DNA from 2 places in the Pseudoalteromonas 'SMAR' genome. Region 2 is predicted to be linked to the other one. Evidence: riboswitches for the same ligand, from Rfam matches in the RefSeq annotation. Region 2 holds a riboswitch; the other holds the start of a gene.
The links. Region 2 has a riboswitch for cobalamin ahead of ACNKW2_RS03950 (ABC transporter ATP-binding protein). Riboswitches for the same ligand answer to the same signal wherever they lie in the genome.

Region 1 (9,273 bases), on a different contig from region 2:
ATTCCGTGTAAGTTTGTTGCCTGATTGAATTGTTTTTAAACCACATAAAGCGCCAACTTGGCGCTTTTTTATATTTTTAAAAGGTGGAGAGAAAGTTGGCATAGGGTGTGCTAATAAATTCCTCGTTAATTTAAAGGACTACTTTCGCGTAGTCAGTCACTTTATTGAGGGAAACACAATGCTAAATAAAATTTTATCTAAAAAGAGTACAGCGAAAACCGCTGGTCAAGCTAAGTCGCTTTCTGGTAAGGTTATCCTAACTAAAAGTAACCTAGAGATGGTATCAGGTGCTCGTGGTAGTGGCTACGTTCCTAGAGATAGAGAAAAAGACTAGCATCCTGACCAATATGATATGTAATGTTTGTATATGACATTTTTGGTATGAGTATTGGAGCCTTAGTTATCTGGGGCTTCTTAATGGCTACATTACTTCACTTTTTCTTTAACTATCTAAAGCTCAAAAGAACCCCCCAGCTTTTCTCTTGTGCATTGATTCTTTTCATTTCATATTTTACAAGTGACATGCTCATGATGTCATATGAAAACCCATCTATCATATTTGGAATTTTTTCTTTGTTTGATTTGGTAACTTTGGTTCTAGTTATTTTGATGACTAATTGGTTTAGAAAAAATGATGATGTTGAGACTGGGGCAGTGTATGTTTTTGCTGGGTTAGCTATCAATACCAGCCTCTTCTTTGCAATGTTTGTAGACACCTTTCTACTAAAAAACAATGAACCATGGTTCCTTTGGTACTTTTATTCATACACTGTCGTTATCGTCGACTTTATAATGGTTGCGGCATTACTACTTAATAAAGATTTTCTAAGGATTAGATACACAGTTAATAGAATGATGGCCCCAAGCTAGAGAGAGGGTAAGTTTTGTTGTCATTTGATGTATCACTGTCGCTGGCTAATCTGCAAATATGGCTGCTATTGCTTACGTCGTTGTATTACTGGGTAAAGTATACCAGTGGTGATGACTGTGTTGATGCCTTAAAGCTTACGGCGCTTGTGACCGTTTCTTACAGCTTAACTATCTTTGTCCACCCCATACTAGCAAAGCTAAATATGCTCAGTGTTATGTATGGCGGTATCTTCTATCTTATTTATTTACTGATGGATCTGGTGACTTTAGCGCTAGTGATTCGTTTTAGCCGCAAGCTAGTGGCTCGAGCTGATAAAGTTAGCAATGCCTATGTGATACTAGTCTTAGTGGTCAATAGTGCCTTATACAGCCTGCTATTATTTGAGCTGTATTATTATTTTTACCTCCAAGATAAAGGCTATCGCGATTGGGTAGTTATGCTCTATCAATATGGCATCAATACTATGGACATGATGCTGGTTGTGGCGCTACTAACAAGAAAAGACTTCTTGGGCTTTTACGCCATGATAAAAGAGCGGCGTTGGCCGCTCGTTAAAACTGATACTCCAGGCTCATCGTAAGTGCTGCGTGGGTGTCATCCTCGCTTTGCGATTGCTGTTGCCAAGCAATCACTCCGGCTTTCGCCAACAGCCCAAATACACCACGTTGATAACCAAATTCTAGTTGATCACGCTGGGCGTCTTGGTCTTCAAACTCAACACGTTTTAGCTTGGCATAGGCACCAACGCCTTGAGTACTAAAATAATCAACGCCTAGGGTGTAGCTTTTAGCTGCCAGGCCCATACTGGCTCCTAACCATAAATCACGCTCGCGGTAGCCGTTACTGTCGAGGCTGTTATCACGTGGACACAAGCTAACCGTGGTTTCATCTTGGCAATCGATAGTTGTATCAGAGTACTCAAAGAAGCCTTTTAAGCGGTAATTATGGCTGCCCCAAAAGCTTTCCATACCCAAGGTAAACATGGGAGCTTGTGGTAGTGCGCCACTGTCATTACTGCCAGCGACTTCCGCGTACAAAGCAATAGGGCGACTGGCCAGTCGAGTGGAATATTTAGCATCGATACTGGTTAAGCGTTGCTGGTGTTGTTCGGTGTCTGAGCTCGTTTGTTGATAGACAAAGTCGCTGTAGCTGGTGCTAAATCCAAGTTCTAAACCCGGAACTGGAAAAGCCGCGGCGCGAAAGCCCCAAAAATCACCATTTTTATTACTGCTTAAAGAGGGGCGCTGTTTCGCCATCATGGCATTGACCTGCCAAGGCCCAATAAACGACAGAAAGCTGGGACCACTGTAGTTATTATTTGCGCGGCTCAAGCGTACGGCTGTCATGGGCGCAGCATTATTAGACAGCAATAATGCGTTCTCGTTACCTGGCCCCCACCAGTAGCTTAAGCGTTCAGCACTTAAAGACCAGTTACCAAATAGGACCGCAAGGTGACTGCCGTGGTGATTGATCTGTTTACCATCTTGGCTATCGTCGGCGTAATTTACGGCCACCTTGGCACTCACCGAATCACCAGTAATAACACCAAAACCTTTGATACCAGAACGTTGTTGGCGTCGCTCACCAAAACCATTGCTGCGCACATCAGCGCCATTAAAGTGTGCTTTTACGCTGCTGTAGTGGCCGCGCTTGGCTTGCTTTAAGGCGTGACGCAGATGCGCTAGCGCAAAACTGGCTGATGGCGACAGAGTTTGTTCCTCTATGGCCGCCAAATCATTGACGATGCCACTCCACAGCAGTGGATATTGATTTACAGGGCGGTTAATCACCCTCTCAGCAACCAGCATATCGATACTGTGCTTGATTTCGCTTTGTGTCACGTCTATCCATGGTGAAGCGTGCACCTGTGCGCTTAATAAGGTGGCAAGGGGGAGTAGTAGCTTTTTCATCCGTGTAGTTTTTCCTCTAGGGCGCGTGCCACCAATGGGTGGACAAATTCACTGACATCGCCGTTATGCATGGCGACTTCTTTTACCAAGGTGGACGATATAAACGAGTTACGTTCAGAAGGCGTCAAAAACACGCTTTCTAAATCGGGGTGAAGGCGGCGATTCATATTGGCCAGCTGAAACTCGTAGTCAAAATCGGATACCGCGCGAATACCGCGGATCAACACATTGGCTTTTTGTTGTTTCGCCAGATCGACGAGCAATCCCGAGAAACCGATGACTTTGACGTTTTTTAGCGGCTGTAAAATTTCTTCAGCTAGGGCAACGCGCTGCTTTAAATCAAAGCAGGGTTGTTTACTTGGGTTATGCGCAATCGCTAAAATAACGGTATCAAACATTTTTGCTGCGCGTTTGATCAAGTCCTCATGGCCATTGGTGAGCGGATCAAATGTACCTGGGTATAGAGCAACAACCTTCATATCAATTTCTTTGTTGGAATTTTTTTGTATGGTAACAAGGTTTTTTTCAAAAAACACTGGTCAGCTTTGTCAGACTTACGCTTATATCCCATCGTGTTTAGTGTTATTTTGAAGCCTAGTTCCAACGCTTGCCCAGTCAAGGGCTCTGCAGCATCAGTGTGTCATCAAACCAACAGCAATAGAGAATCGCAATGAATACCAAGGAAAAAATCATCCGCACCAGTATCGCGTTATTTAATCTGCATGGAGAGCGAGCGATTACCACCAATCATATCGCGTCGAGTTTGGGGATAAGCCCTGGTAATTTGTATTATCACTTTAAAAACAAAGAAGACATCATTCGCCAGATTTTTTCACTCTACAGTGAGCATTTGAATGAGCACTTTAAGCCAATGGCGCAGCAGCAAGGTGCGTTAGAGCAGCTCACGCAATACCTCGACTCTTTATTCGATTTAATGTGGCGTTACCACTTTTTTTACGACAACCTCACCGACATTCTGGCCCGTGATGAAGAGCTAAAAAAACAATATATCGCTTTCCAAGCGAGGTTATTGGAGCAGGTTAAAGCGGTGGTTCTAGGTCTTAGAGGCAGTGATATTATCGCCATCTCCGATGCCGATGCCACGGAAGTGGCGCATATGCTGAAAATGACCGTAAGTTTTTGGACACCTTACGTAAAAGCGCGCAGAATGACTGGAGTGCTGGAGCAGCAAGACATATACAATGGCATCGTCAAAGTATTAATGTTGTTTAAGCCCTACGCCACGCCATCTAGTGCGCCTGAAATTGCGCGTTTGCAAGCACATTACCAAAATTTAGCAGAAACCAGCCTACCCAGTATTGCCTAGTTATACCAATCCACATTAATACTTGCTCAATTTGAGGGAGCAAATTTGACGCTAACTGCGTTAAAAATTTCTTATTTAGAACAACTAAATAGCAAAATTTTTGCCTTGCCTATATGGATGTAGGTACCAGGGCGATAGCAGGACGCGGGAGCGGAGTTATCGACAGAATTTTCTTGCCTCAAATAGACCACTTAATTAAGCGAATTGGTATTAATCATGCCGCGTTTGCGGCTCTACAAACTGTTTATTTCCTAATCGCCCGCTAATTTGCTATACTCGCGCGCCCGAACTGTCCTTCGGTCTGTGTGTGCGTTGTTGCTGTCTTTTGATGGCTAGCAGCTGTGTTATCGCGAGCCGACAATCGAACCAACTAGAGTGACTTGTATGTTGAAATTTATCGTCAAATTGCACCCTGAAATTGCAATTAAAAGCAAATCCGTCCGTAAGCGTTTTACCAAGGTACTAGAAAAGAACATCAAAATGCTACTGGTGCGCGTTGACGAAAAAGTAAAAGTCAAAAACAACTGGGATAATATCTCAGTTGTGAGCCAGTTGGATGACGAGAAAACGCGCTTAGCGCTTATCGATAACCTTAAGCGCACGCCCGGTATTGTGCAGTTTATTGAGGTACAAGAAACTCAGTTCGAAAACTTAGACGATATTTACCAACAAACCATTGCTTTAGTTGAGCCGCTGATCACCGGCAAAACCTTTTGTGTGCGTGTAAAGCGTCAGGGCAAGCATGACTTTACTTCCAGCGATGTTGAGCGTTACGTCGGTGGGGGCCTGAATCAGCACGTAGCTGGTGCCAGCGTACGACTGAAAAAGCCCGACGTCACCGTTAAAATTGAAATTAAAGACGACAAAGCCTACATCGTCCGTCACCAACATTTTGGTTTAGGTGGCTTCCCGCTGCCAACTCAAGAAGATGTACTCTCTTTGATCTCGGGTGGTTTTGACTCGGGAGTGGCAACCTATCAAATGATGCGTAAAGGCGCCCGCACTCACTTTTTATTCTTTAACTTAGGTGGTGCGGCCCATGAAATCGGCGTAAAGCAAGTTAGTCATTATTTGTGGAAGCAATTTAGCTCAACCCATAAAGTAAAGTTTATTACGGTAGACTTTGAACCTGTGGTGGCTGAAATTCTCGAAAACGTTGAAAGCGGCCAGATGGGCGTAGTGCTTAAGCGTATGATGATGCGTGCAGCTGCAACCGTGGCGGAGCGCTTAGGGATCCCAGCGATTGTCACCGGTGAAAGCATTGGTCAGGTCTCAAGTCAGACGCTAGCTAACCTCAATGTCATTGACCGGGTTACCGAAATGCTGATTTTGCGCCCACTTATTCAACACGATAAAGAAGAAATTATTCGTATTGCCAGAGCCATTGGCACCAATGAGATGGCGGAGTCGATGCCAGAATACTGTGGCGTGATCTCGAAAAAGCCTACGGTAAAAGCACAGCTAGATAAAATTCAGGCCGAAGAAGCTAAATTCGACTTTGATGTTTTAGATACTGTGGTTGGCAATGCCACAGTGAAAGTTATACGTGATATTGAAGTGGAAGCAAAAGAGGAAGTCAAAGAGGCGGAATCGGTCAGTGAATTGCCGGCTAATGCTGTGGTATTGGATATTCGTTCGCCAGAGGAAGAAGACGCAAATCCCCTTGAGTTAGAAGGCACAGAAGTGATCCACCTACCATTCTTTAGACTGGCCACCAAGTTTGGCGACTTACCACAAGATAAAGAGTATTTCTTATATTGTGCCCGAGGGGTAATGAGTCAGTTGCAAGCCTTGATCTTGCACGAGAATGGCCACGCCAACGTTAAAGTGTATCGCCCTTAAGCTCACCACTCACTTGCTGTAACAGTGCTTCGTTTTGTGGGGCACTGTTACCTTGTTGTTGTGCTTTGGCGACAATAAAGCCACACATGGCATCGATTTCAGTTTGCCGCTGCTTGGCGACATCTTGCGCCATGGAAGAAAAGTTGGCCGCGGTTTGCGCCATCACGGTGTAGGCCAACTGTAAAATATCGGCTAAAGGTAAGTTGACCCCTGAACTTGCCGCCACCACTTGCACTTCATTTAATAACGCTAAAATCTGGCGACTATACTGAGGCTGACGTAACTGACCATTATTCACCTGAGCTAGGGCAGAAAGCGGGTTAATGGCAATATTCACCGCTAACTTTTGCCACAGCTTAGTCATAATATCAGCACAAGGCTCGGCGTGTTCCAGGGTGCTAAATAAACGGCTAAACACGGCTTGATAGTTGTCTGTTGCGGCGTCATTGAGCGGCCCAAACCAAGAAGCCCCTTGACCGGTATGATGCACGGTGTGCGCGGTTTTATAGCCAGCCATGGCAGTACTGAAAAAATAGGCCGATTGCTGTCCCTGCAGTTGCGCTAAGGCACTTTGCCAATCCAACATGCCATTATGACTGATAATAAGCTTAGCATTGGCACTGAGCTTGGGCAGAAACTGCATAAACGCTTCTTGTGCTTGATAAGATTTCACTGGCATGAGCAGCAGGTCGATGCTGTTATCGGCGATGGATTGCAGTTGGCAAGTTGCCACCTCAAGTGGCTGTGTATGTCCTGCACCGTGATAGTAGTAGCGTTCAGAGTGAGCTTTACGGGTAACCAAGGTTACAGCAAATTGTTTGCTAAGGTGCTTTGCCATCAATAATCCAATGGCACCATCACCGACAATATACAGCTTAGGCATGCCGCCCCCGGCGCCAGTAATCCCAAAGGTAATACAGTGCAAAGTAACTAAGCGCACCGGCAATATCAGCAATAAAATCGGTCGTTGAGGCTACACGGTTAGGCAGTGTAAGCTGCATCCACTCAATACCTGCACCATATAGCGATAGCAATAAGAAGTGTACCCAAAACTTAAAGTTAAAGGCATGATGAGATATAAAAGCTAGCACAAAAAAAACGGCAAAGTGTGCAACTTTATCAAAATGAAGAAAAAGCTTAGGGGAAAAAGTTGCTTCTTTAGCCAGCAAAGTAAAAATAATTAAAGCGATAATTAATAGGGTTTTATAAACACGCCTTGTCACAATACATCCTACTTCTGTATGAGCGAGCAAGCAGTATAACATTGAAAACTGGCTATTGGGTGAACATCCTAAAGTCGTAGTGTAAAAATAATCGCCACCAGTACAGCCACACAGTGCTATAATCGGGGCAAAATGAATTGAGGAGAAGCAGATGCCTTCATTTGATATTGTGTCTGAAATTGACATGACAGAAGCAAGAAACACAGTCGATAACGCCACCAGAGAGCTCGAAACGCGCTACGATTTTCGTGGTGTGGATGCCGAAATCTCATTAAGCGGTGAGGTGATTAATCTTAAAGCAGAAGCCGAAAGCCAAGTGATGCAGTTATTCGATATGTTAGTGGCGAAAGCGGCCAAGCGTGGCCTTGATGTTGCCAGTTTTGAGCTAAAAGACATTGAACGTTCGGGCAAAAATGTATCGCGCAAAGTCGCGTTAAAGCAGGGCATTGATAAAGACATGGCTAAGAAGCTGGTTAAGCTTATTAAAGATTCTAAAATCAAAGTTCAAGCGTCAATCCAAGGCGACACGGTACGAGTCAATGGTAAGAAACGTGATGACTTGCAAGAAGTGATGCAGTTGGTGCGTTCAGGTGAGTTGGGTCAACCTTTCCAGTTTAAAAACTTCCGCGATTAATCCCCCATAGTGAGCACCTTACCAAGTAAGGTGCCTCTAGATTTCTAGACGTCCATTGACATTGTTACCGAAACCCCAGACAATAGCCGCGAATTTCCAAGGTGCTGTACACAACCTAGCTGGGTTGCCAAATGTATAGATAATCGGGAAGTTGGTGCGAGTGAAAAGGAAAGTCATCGAGCTCAAGGCCAACGCTGCCCCCGCAACGGTAAAGTGAGTCTGCTGTTTAGCGCTTACTCAGCCCGGAGACCGGCCTTGGAGTGGTCACTATTTGTTCTTGTACGGTGGGTACAAGTTAGGGGAATCCATGGTTAATAAAACTGCTATTAGCGCAGCCGTTGCTGCCGTTATCTCGTGCTCGGCGATCGCTGAGCAAAACATAGAACACATTCGTGTTACTGCGAATAAATTCACGCAATCCTTACCAGACACATTGGCCGCCGTGTCGGTGATCCAGCGTCATGAGATTGAAAAAAGTAATGCCTTAGATGTTATTTCATTGCTTGATACTGTGGCTGGTATTCAAGCCGTTCGCAATGGTGGCTTGGGCCAAAGTGTCAGCCTGTTTTTGCGTGGTAATGATGCCAAGCACACCCTAGTGTTGGTCGATGGTGTACGAGTGTCTGACGCTAATTCCGGAGCTGCCTCATTGAGTAATATACCGCTGAATAGTATTGAGCGTATTGAAGTGATCCGCGGCGCTAAAGCGGCAATTTATGGCTCAGATGCCATTGCCGGTGTGATCAATATCATCAGTCGTGAAGGCAGTAAAAACACCCTTGCTGTTACTTCTGGCAGCAATAATTACTCCGACGTTGAAGGGACTGCGCATTATAAAAAGGCATTACTGAACATCTCGGCCAACGTGGGATATGTCGAAACCGATGGCTATGACGTCATCGCTAAAGATCCGGCCTTGGCAGTGAGCAAAAACCACGACCGCGATGGTTATCGCAATGGCAATATGGGCGTTAATATCAGTTATGGCGATCGGGCCAGAGGACTCTTCTCGCTGCGCTCGCAGTACAGTGAAGGCAAGGGCGAGTATGATGCCTTTGGCAGTGATGAATATCGCTTTCAAAATTACACCAATAAACTGAGTTGGCAAAGAAGTCATGATGCCTTTTCTCAACAAGTCGCGTTTAGTAATGGCCAAGAAGAAAATAAACAAATCGGTAGCAGCAGTGATGACAACGCGTATGTGACTAAGCGCAGCCAATTTGAATATCAGTCACAATTTCACTTCAGTGATGCGCTGTTATTTACTGGTAACATCACCTTTTTAAACGAAGATGTTGGTGCCTCTACGGCGAAGTTTTCTGAGTCGCAACGAGATAACCTCTCGGTTGCATTAGGTGCATTTTATAATGATGACAATTGGCTTGCAGAAGTGGCGCTGCGTAGCGATGATTATGACTTTCACGGTCGTGCCAACACCTACACCCTAGCCATTGGCAAAAGGTTGA
Region 2 (9,273 bases):
CTGTAACATTAAGTGACCGACTCACTTGGGCAACAGGTAAATTAAAGCCTGGAGCACAATATTGACGCTCATCAGAGCCATGTAGGGGAGTAAAATCAATATAACGAAGAAGCTTGTTTGATGCCAGATGATGAGCTAGCTGATCATACGTACTGTCACCTTTTCGACTAGCCTTATAGCGTAAAGTATCAACATTCCCTCCCATACAAGTTAAAATTAACCCTGCTTCTAAGTTTTCAACTAATGATTGATAATTCTTATACAAAAAGCACAACGATCCAATGGTTTCAGGGTTAAGTAAAAAGCGATAACTATAACGCCTGATAGGCCATTTCTTTAATCGGTTATATAAGCCTAACAATACTAAAGGACCGCTCAACTCATTATTCGCTAATGATGGGTGACAAAGATAACTGCTTAGTAAAATCTCTCTTTTGCTCTCCCCTTCGAGAGTCGTTTGAGCAAACGGAACCCCACCTTCTGGATCAAATTCAGACTCGATGAGTACCCGATAACGTCCAGGCTGTAACGTTTTTCTATCGCAGTGCTTAAGACAAAAGCCCCAGGTTTTTTGGTAGTAGCTAGTAACATAGGGTATTGCCTCTGGCATATCTGGCAAACTATGCAAATGTGGCTGTAACTCATCTAAGGTTAAAAATTTATCTACTGGCTCAGAGTAGCTCACGACGTGTAAGTTATTTAGATCGGTGTCGCAAATGATGTTTCCATTAGGATCCCAAAGCCGAGCTCGGCGAAAGTTCCACTGCGGTGGTACTTGCCAATCAAACACTTGAGTTCCACTTTTTACTCTATCAAAATGCAATGGCATGTACTTACTGATTATCTCCATTGATGCTTCAATCCCATAGCCTGTTATGGAGCGACAAAGTGGAAATAATTCATCAAATAAACCATCTAAAAGCTTGTATTCGTTTTCCCGACTCATTGTATTCCTTAAAATGATGCAATAACTTATTGACTATACATAAAATAACACTAATAAAACATCACCTTCCACGACTCTGCTAAGATTGAGAAATGTACTAAGCTGAAGCAACTTACGTAAAAGTAAAAGACCTTTTCAGTCAAACTCATGTCCCCCTTTGACCTTCATCAAACTGTCACTTTCTTTTAACCCCAAAGACACAATTGTGTTTTATTTTTGTTGCGGCTGTGGTATATCAATAATACTCGAAGTGAAAATTGATGCCGCTGTTCTCGGTTTTTGTATATAAAGCAAGCAATAATAAGTAATACGCTAGTATACAAAACCATCACACTTTGCACGGTTCCTCTTTTGAGGTTTGCCAAACAGTATGAAGAATCAACGGTGTCATTGCAGTTGTTGAGCTAATCGTCAAAGCAAATACCACTTTGGGTTGGTTTTATCAATAGGAGATTTTCATGGATACCCTAGACGAGTTAATGCAAGTATTAGAAAGTCCAGAGGCTAGAAAAAAAACTTCATCTAAGGGCAAAAAAAGAAAGTGGCGCGAAATTGAAGCGCTAAAAGATAAACAGCGTTTACGCAAAGAACTACAGGAACTTGATATTTTTGCAGAAAGTGTTGATATAGACGAACTAGAGTTTTAACAAAAAGAGCGCCCTTGTGGCGCTCTTTTTCGTTCTCTATTCACCGCTAAGAAAGAGGCAACTGCCAGTCTATTGGTTGTTTGCCCATGCCACTTAGTAACTGATTGGCTTGGCTAAAGTGGCCGCAGCCAAAGAAGCCTCGGTGTGCGGACAGCGGAGAAGGATGCGGTGCGTGCAGCACATGGTGACGATTGCTATCAATCGTTTTGCCTTTCTTTTGCGCGTGCGACCCCCACAGTAAAAAGATAACACCTTCGCTGTGGTCGTTGAGCTGTTGTATCACCACATCGGTAAAACGCTCCCAACCCAGTTTTTTATGGGAATGGGCTTGCCCCTGCTCCACCGTAAGCACGGTATTCAACAACAGCACGCCTTGTTTTGCCCAGTCGAGTAAATAGCCATGCTCAGGGATAGTAAAGCCTTCGATGTCTTGGGCCAGCTCTTTGTACATGTTTTTCAGCGAGGGGGGTGGCTTAACCCCAGGTAACACAGAAAAGCACAGGCCATGGGCTTGGTTCGGTCCGTGATATGGATCTTGCCCTAAAATCACCACTTTCACTTGCTCAAATGGCGTGACTTTAAATGCCTCAAACACTTGCTCGTGAGGAGGGTAAACTTGCACCCCTTGTGCTCGGCGCGCAGCCACGTACTCCATGGTTTCTTGAAAATAAGGCTGCTGCTTTTCAGCCCCTAACACATCGCTCCAACTTGTCATTTCTCACCTTTATTTACTGTCAATTGCGCTCGAGAGTGCTGCAGTTTAACACACAAATCGGCGACGCCATTAAGCATGCGGACACTGTAGCGGTGCAACAAATCAGCATCAACGGTGATCAGCTGTTGTTGCTTAACGGCTGGAATACTGGGCCAGTGCTGCCATGCTACACTCGGGTTAGCCTGCCCCGATTGCTGCTGCGGGATAATAATGACCTCTGGCTGAGCCGCTATGACGTTTTCAATACTGATCTGCGGATAATCACTTTGCGCGGTTGCAAACACGTTGTCTGCTTGGCAGACATCTAACACTTGTTGCAGCCAGCTATTGGGGCCCACCGTCATCAGCGGATCTGGCCATAACTGATAAAAGGCAGCAATGGCGCGGCTGTTTTGATACTGTTTGCGCAATGCCAACAGCCGCTCAGTAAAGGCTTGCGCCACTTTTTCTGCCGCCGCTTCACGCGCGGTTAACTGACCGAAATAACGCAACTCTTCAGCTAGTTGGTCAATTTCTTTTGCCTCACTGTAAACCACAGGTAGACCAAGCTGTATTAGCTTGTCGAGATCGGTCTGTTTATTGCCCGACTGCCAAGCAATGACCAAGTCGGGCTGCAGTGCCAATATTTTTTCTATCTGAATACCATGATGACCACCTACCCGAGTAATGTGTTGCGCCGCTTGTGGGTAATCGGCGTGTTCAACCGTGGCCACAATGCGCTCACCGGCACCAATGGCATACAAGTTTTCAACAATGTGTGGTGCTAAGGCAACAATGCGCTCGGCCGGTTTCGCCGCTACCACAAAACTACATAAAACCAGTAAATAACAAGCGTATCGTAGCATCAGTAATCAAAGCCTTTTTGCGCTTTTATACCGGCGTCAAAAGCGTGTTTGACGTTTCGTACTTCACTCACCGTATCGGCCATTCCCAGTAAACGGCGGTGAGCGCCACGGCCAGTGATGATCACCGACTGCATTGCTGGCCGCTGCTCGAGCGCTGTAATTACCTCATCTAAATCGAGGTAATCGTAACTAACCATGTAAGTGAGCTCATCCAACAACACTAAGTTGATGCTATCGTCTTTAAGCCATTGTTTTGCTTGTTGCCAGGTTTGCTGCGCCGCTGCGGTGTCGCTCTCACGGTTTTGCGTTTCCCATGTAAAGCCGGTTTTCATCACCGCAAATGGCACGCCAGCTTGCTCTAATAAGTTGCGCTCCCCACACTCCCACATGCCTTTAATAAACTGTACTACAGCGGCGTTCATGCCGTGGCCCACGCAACGAGCGACAGTGCCGAATCCTGACGTCGACTTACCTTTACCATTACCGGTGATCACTTGCAAAATCCCCTGCTCTTGCTGCGCAGCAGCGACTCTGGCATCAACTTTTTGTTTCACCTTTTGTTGTCTTTGTTGGTGCTTATCCGATTTATCCGTCATTATGTTCCTCAATTATTTGCATTAACTTTTGCCAATCCAAGTGCGCTTCACAACAATCGGCAAGCCGCTCTAGTTGCTGCTCGGTATGTTGTGCCATGTCAATTGCATTAAACGTTTGGCTGTCGCTACTTGCCCAAGCCAAAATAGCATCGCAGGCTGATGGGGTATCAAACAAGCCATGTAAATAGGTGCCAGCAACTTGGTCATCAGCGGCAATAAAGCCATCACTTATACTCTTCCCGTGCTCACCTTGATGGTGAGAAAAAGGCATGGTGAGTGCTTTACCTTCACTTACGCCGGCATGGATCTCATAACCTTGGATAGCACATGGTGGTGTGGTTAATAAACACTCTGCTTGCACTTGCTGAAGGGTCTTTTGTGCACGCAAGCTGGTGGTAAAGTCCGCAAGCCCCAGACCTGCCACGGCGCCAAGGTTAGACTCAAGCTGTAACGGGTCGTAAATTTGTTTTCCTAACATTTGCATTCCACCACAGACACCGAGCACCTTGCCGCCATAGCGTAAATGGCGCTTTAGCTGCTCAGCCCAACCCTGCTCCCTAAGAAACGCCAAATCACCAAGGACATTCTTACTGCCGGGAATGATCACCAGATCACAGCTGTCAATGGCTTGTTGGTAACGTACATAGCTTAATTCAACTCGCGGATTTAAGCGCAAAGCATCAAAGTCAGTATGATTACTGAGATGCGGCAGCAGTAACACACAGACCTTTATTAGCGGCTGCTCGCTGTGGCTTTCGGTATTCACTGCATCTTCAGCGTCTAAACTTAAGCCATGTAAATAGGGCAAGACGCCCAGTACTGGCTTTGCTGTTCTTTGCTCAAGCCACTCTAACCCAGATTGCAATAAGGCAATATCGCCACGAAAGCGGTTAATCACAAAACCTTTTACCAGACTCTGCTCGTATTCACTTAGCAGTGCCAAAGTCCCCACCAAGTGAGCGAAGATCCCTCCTTTGTCGATATCCGCAATAATGATCACAGGGCATTTCACTTCACAGGCAAAGCCCATATTGGCAATATCACGAGCTCGTAGGTTTATTTCTGCCGGACTGCCTGCGCCCTCAGCCACACACACTTGAAAGCATTCACTTAACCTTTGATGTGAGCTCAGTACCGCCGACATGGCAGTGGCTTTATAGTCGTGATAAGTCGCAGCCGCCATGTTATCCAGTGCCCGGCCATGAACAATTACCTGAGCTCCAGTGTCGCTGTTGGGCTTTAACAAAATGGGGTTAAGGTCAACGCTTGGCACAATGCCGGCAGCTTGTGCTTGCAGCGCTTGTGCTCGACCTATTTCACCACCATCGGCGGTCACTGCGCTGTTGAGCGCCATATTCTGAGGTTTAAATGGGGCAACGTTAATTCCTTTGCGTCGTAGTACTCGACAAAGGCCCGCAACCAGCGTGGTTTTCCCGGCATCGGAGGTGGTTCCTTGGATCATCAACGTCTGCATAAACGGGCCTCCACACTGAAGCTTAACACTACCATCATAAGCACATTAGCATTGCCGTTGGCTGCTTCACTCTGCTTCATACTTTAACCCCTAGAGCGCAGCATGACGCTTTTTAATCAGTAATATAGCTAAAAAGAACAGACTCCCCATGGCTGCGGTAATGATCCCAACTGGCAGCTCTTGGTTGTCTATCAGGGTGCGTGATATAACATCGACCCAAAGCATTAATAGCGCCCCACTTAGGGCCGTTGCCATTAAGCCACTGACGCGGGCTTGTGAAATAAACAACCGCACAATATGGGGGATCATCAAGCCGACAAAACCAACCCCTCCACACGCCGCGACCAACACCGCCGTGATCAAGGAGCTAATAACCAGCATACCAATGCGTACCCGAGCGACATTGACCCCAAGCGTGGTGGCACTTTCATCCCCTAACAGTAAGGCAGATAAGGGCCTACGCATAATCAGGAGCAGCACCAATCCAGTTAACACCACAGACAAAGGCAGCCACAGCCATTGCCAGCTAGCGCGAGCAAAAGAGCCTAAATTCCAAAACATAATCGCGCTGATGGCTTGAGGATCACTCCAATACAGCAATAAGCTGGTTAACGCGCTAAACAAAAATGACAGTGCCACTCCGGCCAGTACCATGGTTTCAACTTGTTGCAAGTGATTACGCCTGGCTATCATTAGCAATAACACCATCGCCAACATGCTACCGACAAAAGCAGCCGCTGACATGGCAAGGCTTGATTGCACGCCAAACCACGTAATTAACACCACAACAGCAAAAGAGGCGCCGGAAGAAATACCAAATAAATAGGGATCCGCCAGTGGATTGCGCATCACCGTTTGTAAAATTAATCCAGCAATGGCTAAACCCGCCCCGGCCGCTAACGCCAATAGAGTTCGTGGCAAACGCAGCTCCACCACTATTTTTTGCTGTAGCTGCTGGTCGTTGTAATCCATTAGCGCTTGAACCACGACGTGCCAAGGCAATTCCACGGCCCCCAGTTTCAAGGCACAACAAACGCTAACTAGGGTGATCAGTAAAAGTATGAATGTGATTAGGTGTCTGCTCATTGCACATAACCGTAATGAAAGCGAATATGCGGGACTTTATCGTCACAGTGCGGATGACTGACTGCACTTACCTCGGCGCAAACACCAAAAACAGAGCTCAGTAACTCTTCACTTATTACCGCCATTGGTGTGCCTTGGGCGACGAGTTTTCCTTGCTGCAACACTAGCAAGCGGTGACATAGTGCACTGGCCAGGTTAAGGTCATGAAAAGAGGCAATAATAGTGACCCCCAATTGCTTGGCCAGTTCCATAATTTGAATTTGATACTTAATGTCTAGATGACTAGTAGGCTCATCCATGATCAGTACCTGCGGCTGCTGCACCATGGCTCTGGCAATCATTGCCCGTTGCTTCTCACCGCCCGATAACAGGCTAAAGCATTGCTGCGCCTTATGAGCTAAACCTACCTGCTGCAATGCCTCCATGACAGCGTGCTTTTCTTCTGTCGTGACACTGGCTAGTAAGGACTTATTGGGAGTCAGCCCCATGCTGACCATATCGAACACCGGCAAATTAAATTCGCTTGGGATATCTTGCAATACCACGGCAATCTGTTTGGCGTAGGCTTTTTTCGACCATTGTGATAGGGCTTTGCCGTTGAAATACACCGCGCCAGTGGAGGCGACAAGAAACTGGTAGAGAACGCGCAACAAGGTTGATTTACCCGCACCATTGGGCCCGACGACACCAATAAACTCTCCGCGTTTTACGCTAAAACTAATGTCTGACAGTACCGGCTTGCTGCCAAAGGTAACACCGAGCTGGTCTACATGAAATTGTTCGCTTTGAGCCATAATACCTCTAACATGGGCATGGCAAAGCGATGCTGTATGGTATTCAACACCCGACTTTGACTTAAGTCTGCCCGCTTAAGTAATACGGTTGGCCTTGGTATCTGACTTGTTATTTGCGCTTTGCAAATCACTTACAGTTGCGGGGACAGTTGAGGACTTGCACCTCATTCCCAATATCTGCCAATCGATAAATTAGGGTCATTATGAAGTCTAGACGTCTAAAACACAACTGTTGTCATTATTAACCGTGCAGCAATTGCGCTGCAGAACAATATAAAAACATGGCAGAATGATAGTGCTAAGACATTGACGTTGAGGCTTGCAAGAACACCAAGGTAAGGCTGGGCTAAAAGCAAAAACGCAAGCTTAGCTTGCGTTTTGGGTGGTATTAAAGAATTTGATTATCTTTCCACATTTGCTCTTTACGCATGCGTTTGATGCGCTTATCGCATGGGTCATCACAATCACATACTTTATCAATACCCATAGAGCCAAGACCACCACAACTGCTAGACATTGACTTCTTTTGCACGATAACGCCTACGGCCATCGCAACTGCGATAAGCATAATTAAACCGAAAGTCAGTAAGAATAAAGACATTATCTAGCCCCTTTTTTTGCTACATAGAGTATGTGACGACGCCGAAATTATACTCTTTCGCAGCGCCGCCCACAATTAAATTATTGGGGGAAGCCTAGCTTAATTCAAGTAAGGCTGAAATGCTTCGCTGGCATAACTGCTGATACCGTCAGCGGTTTTATACATTAAATACACTGGCAATTGCTGTTGCTGTGCATAGGCTTTTGCACGCTCTAGCCCCATTACCGTTAACGCCGTAGCCAAACCATCGGCGGTCATGGCGGAAGGGTGTAATACCGTGACAGACACCAACTCATGCTTTACTGGGTGGCCTGTTGTCGGATCGATTAAGTGAGTGTACGTCTCACCATCCATTTGGTAAAAAATACGGTAATCCCCCGAGGTGGCAATGCCGTTAGTGCCGGGTTCAATCACACGATGAATTTGCCGCTGCCCCAGTGGCGCATCTGGCTTTTCGATGGCAATGGCCCATGGCCCGCTAGGCTTCTGACCAGCAAGGCGCAGTTCCCCACCGATTTCCACCATATAATTGTTAATACCATGGTCTTCAATCAGTTCAGCGACCTTATCGATGCCATAACCTTTTGCTGTGGCTGAAAAGGACAACTCTAAACCAGTAATAGTCTTAGCCAGACCGGTCTCATTCAGTACCAGTTTATCAACCCCAATACGCGAGCGCATATCATCAAGTTGCTGTTGTGACGGCTTTTTAGTCGGCCGCTTATCCGGACCAAAGCCCCACAAGTCGATCAAAGGTCCCATAGTAACGTCTAAGGTCTCGGTAGACTTGCCTAAGCGAATGGACTCCGCCACCACAGTGCGAAAATCATCACTGATAGGCATCACTTGCTGCGCTGCTAAGCGATTAAATTGGTTGATCTCAGAATCTGGTATATAGGTAGACATAGACTGATTGACCGCCGCAAGGGCTGCTTCAATTTCTTGGTGTAAGCTTTCTTTGCTGACCTGACTCTCGCCCACAAACAGCTTGATGTTATAGGTCGTTCCCATGGTTTTGCCGCTCAGAAGCATGGGCTCTTGGGAGTGGTTGGCATCTTGGCAGGCGCTGACAAATAACAGCGCCGCGACCATTAAAACAAAGCGGGATAAAAAAGCGTTTCCAATGTTCATTGCAGATCCTGTTTAAAATAAAAAAGCCCCCAAGCGCAATGCTTGAGGGCTCATATTCTAACCTAAAATGGTAGTCAGACTACAACCTAATTAACCACCGAAGTCATCAAGTAGGATGTTTTCTTCTTCTACACCTAGGTCTTTAAGCATGTTGATCACCGCGGCGTTCATCATCGGTGGACCACACATGTAGAATTCACAATCTTCCGGTGCTTCATGATCTTTTAGGTAGTTGTCATAAAGTACGTTGTGAATAAAGCCTGTGTAGCCTTCCCAGTTGTCCTCTGGTTGAGGATCTGAAAGCGCAACGTGCCATTCAAAGTTGTCGTTTTCTTCTGCTAGGCCGTCAAAATCTTCCACGTAGAACATTTCACGTTTCGAACGTGCACCATACCAGAACGACATCTTACGGTCTGAATTCAGACGCTTAAGCTGATC

Region 1: another riboswitch for cobalamin. It lies ahead of ACNKW2_RS01500 (TonB-dependent receptor domain-containing protein); the one in region 2 lies ahead of ACNKW2_RS03950 (ABC transporter ATP-binding protein).

What each region holds. Positions count from the first base shown of each region.
Region 1 covers NZ_JBLWMW010000002.1:37,779-47,051, forward strand. The annotation lists gene argH (argininosuccinate lyase) at 1-24, shown strand, start outside; gene ACNKW2_RS01450 (hypothetical protein) at 179-334, shown strand; gene ACNKW2_RS01455 (hypothetical protein) at 358-870, shown strand; gene ACNKW2_RS01460 (hypothetical protein) at 888-1,451, shown strand; gene ACNKW2_RS01465 (capsule assembly Wzi family protein) at 1,423-2,781, opposite strand; gene coaD (pantetheine-phosphate adenylyltransferase) at 2,778-3,260, opposite strand; gene ACNKW2_RS01475 (TetR/AcrR family transcriptional regulator) at 3,452-4,108, shown strand; gene thiI (tRNA uracil 4-sulfurtransferase ThiI) at 4,493-5,950, shown strand; gene ACNKW2_RS01485 (ketopantoate reductase family protein) at 5,931-6,833, opposite strand; gene ACNKW2_RS01490 (VanZ family protein) at 6,826-7,359, opposite strand; gene ACNKW2_RS01495 (YajQ family cyclic di-GMP-binding protein) at 7,325-7,807, shown strand; cobalamin riboswitch at 7,895-8,079, shown strand; gene ACNKW2_RS01500 (TonB-dependent receptor domain-containing protein) at 8,115-9,273, shown strand, end outside.
Region 2 covers NZ_JBLWMW010000005.1:87,920-97,192, forward strand. The annotation lists gene ACNKW2_RS03915 (DUF4910 domain-containing protein) at 1-946, opposite strand, end outside; gene ACNKW2_RS03920 (DUF3545 family protein) at 1,405-1,593, shown strand; gene ung (uracil-DNA glycosylase) at 1,640-2,308, opposite strand; gene ACNKW2_RS03930 (cobalamin-binding protein) at 2,305-3,153, opposite strand; gene cobO (cob(I)yrinic acid a,c-diamide adenosyltransferase) at 3,153-3,749, opposite strand; gene ACNKW2_RS03940 (cobyric acid synthase) at 3,739-5,223, opposite strand; gene ACNKW2_RS03945 (FecCD family ABC transporter permease) at 5,314-6,309, opposite strand; gene ACNKW2_RS03950 (ABC transporter ATP-binding protein) at 6,306-7,103, opposite strand; cobalamin riboswitch at 7,177-7,303, opposite strand; gene nqrM ((Na+)-NQR maturation NqrM) at 7,492-7,704, opposite strand; gene ACNKW2_RS03960 (FAD:protein FMN transferase) at 7,804-8,835, opposite strand; gene nqrF (NADH:ubiquinone reductase (Na(+)-transporting) subunit F) at 8,926-9,273, opposite strand, start outside.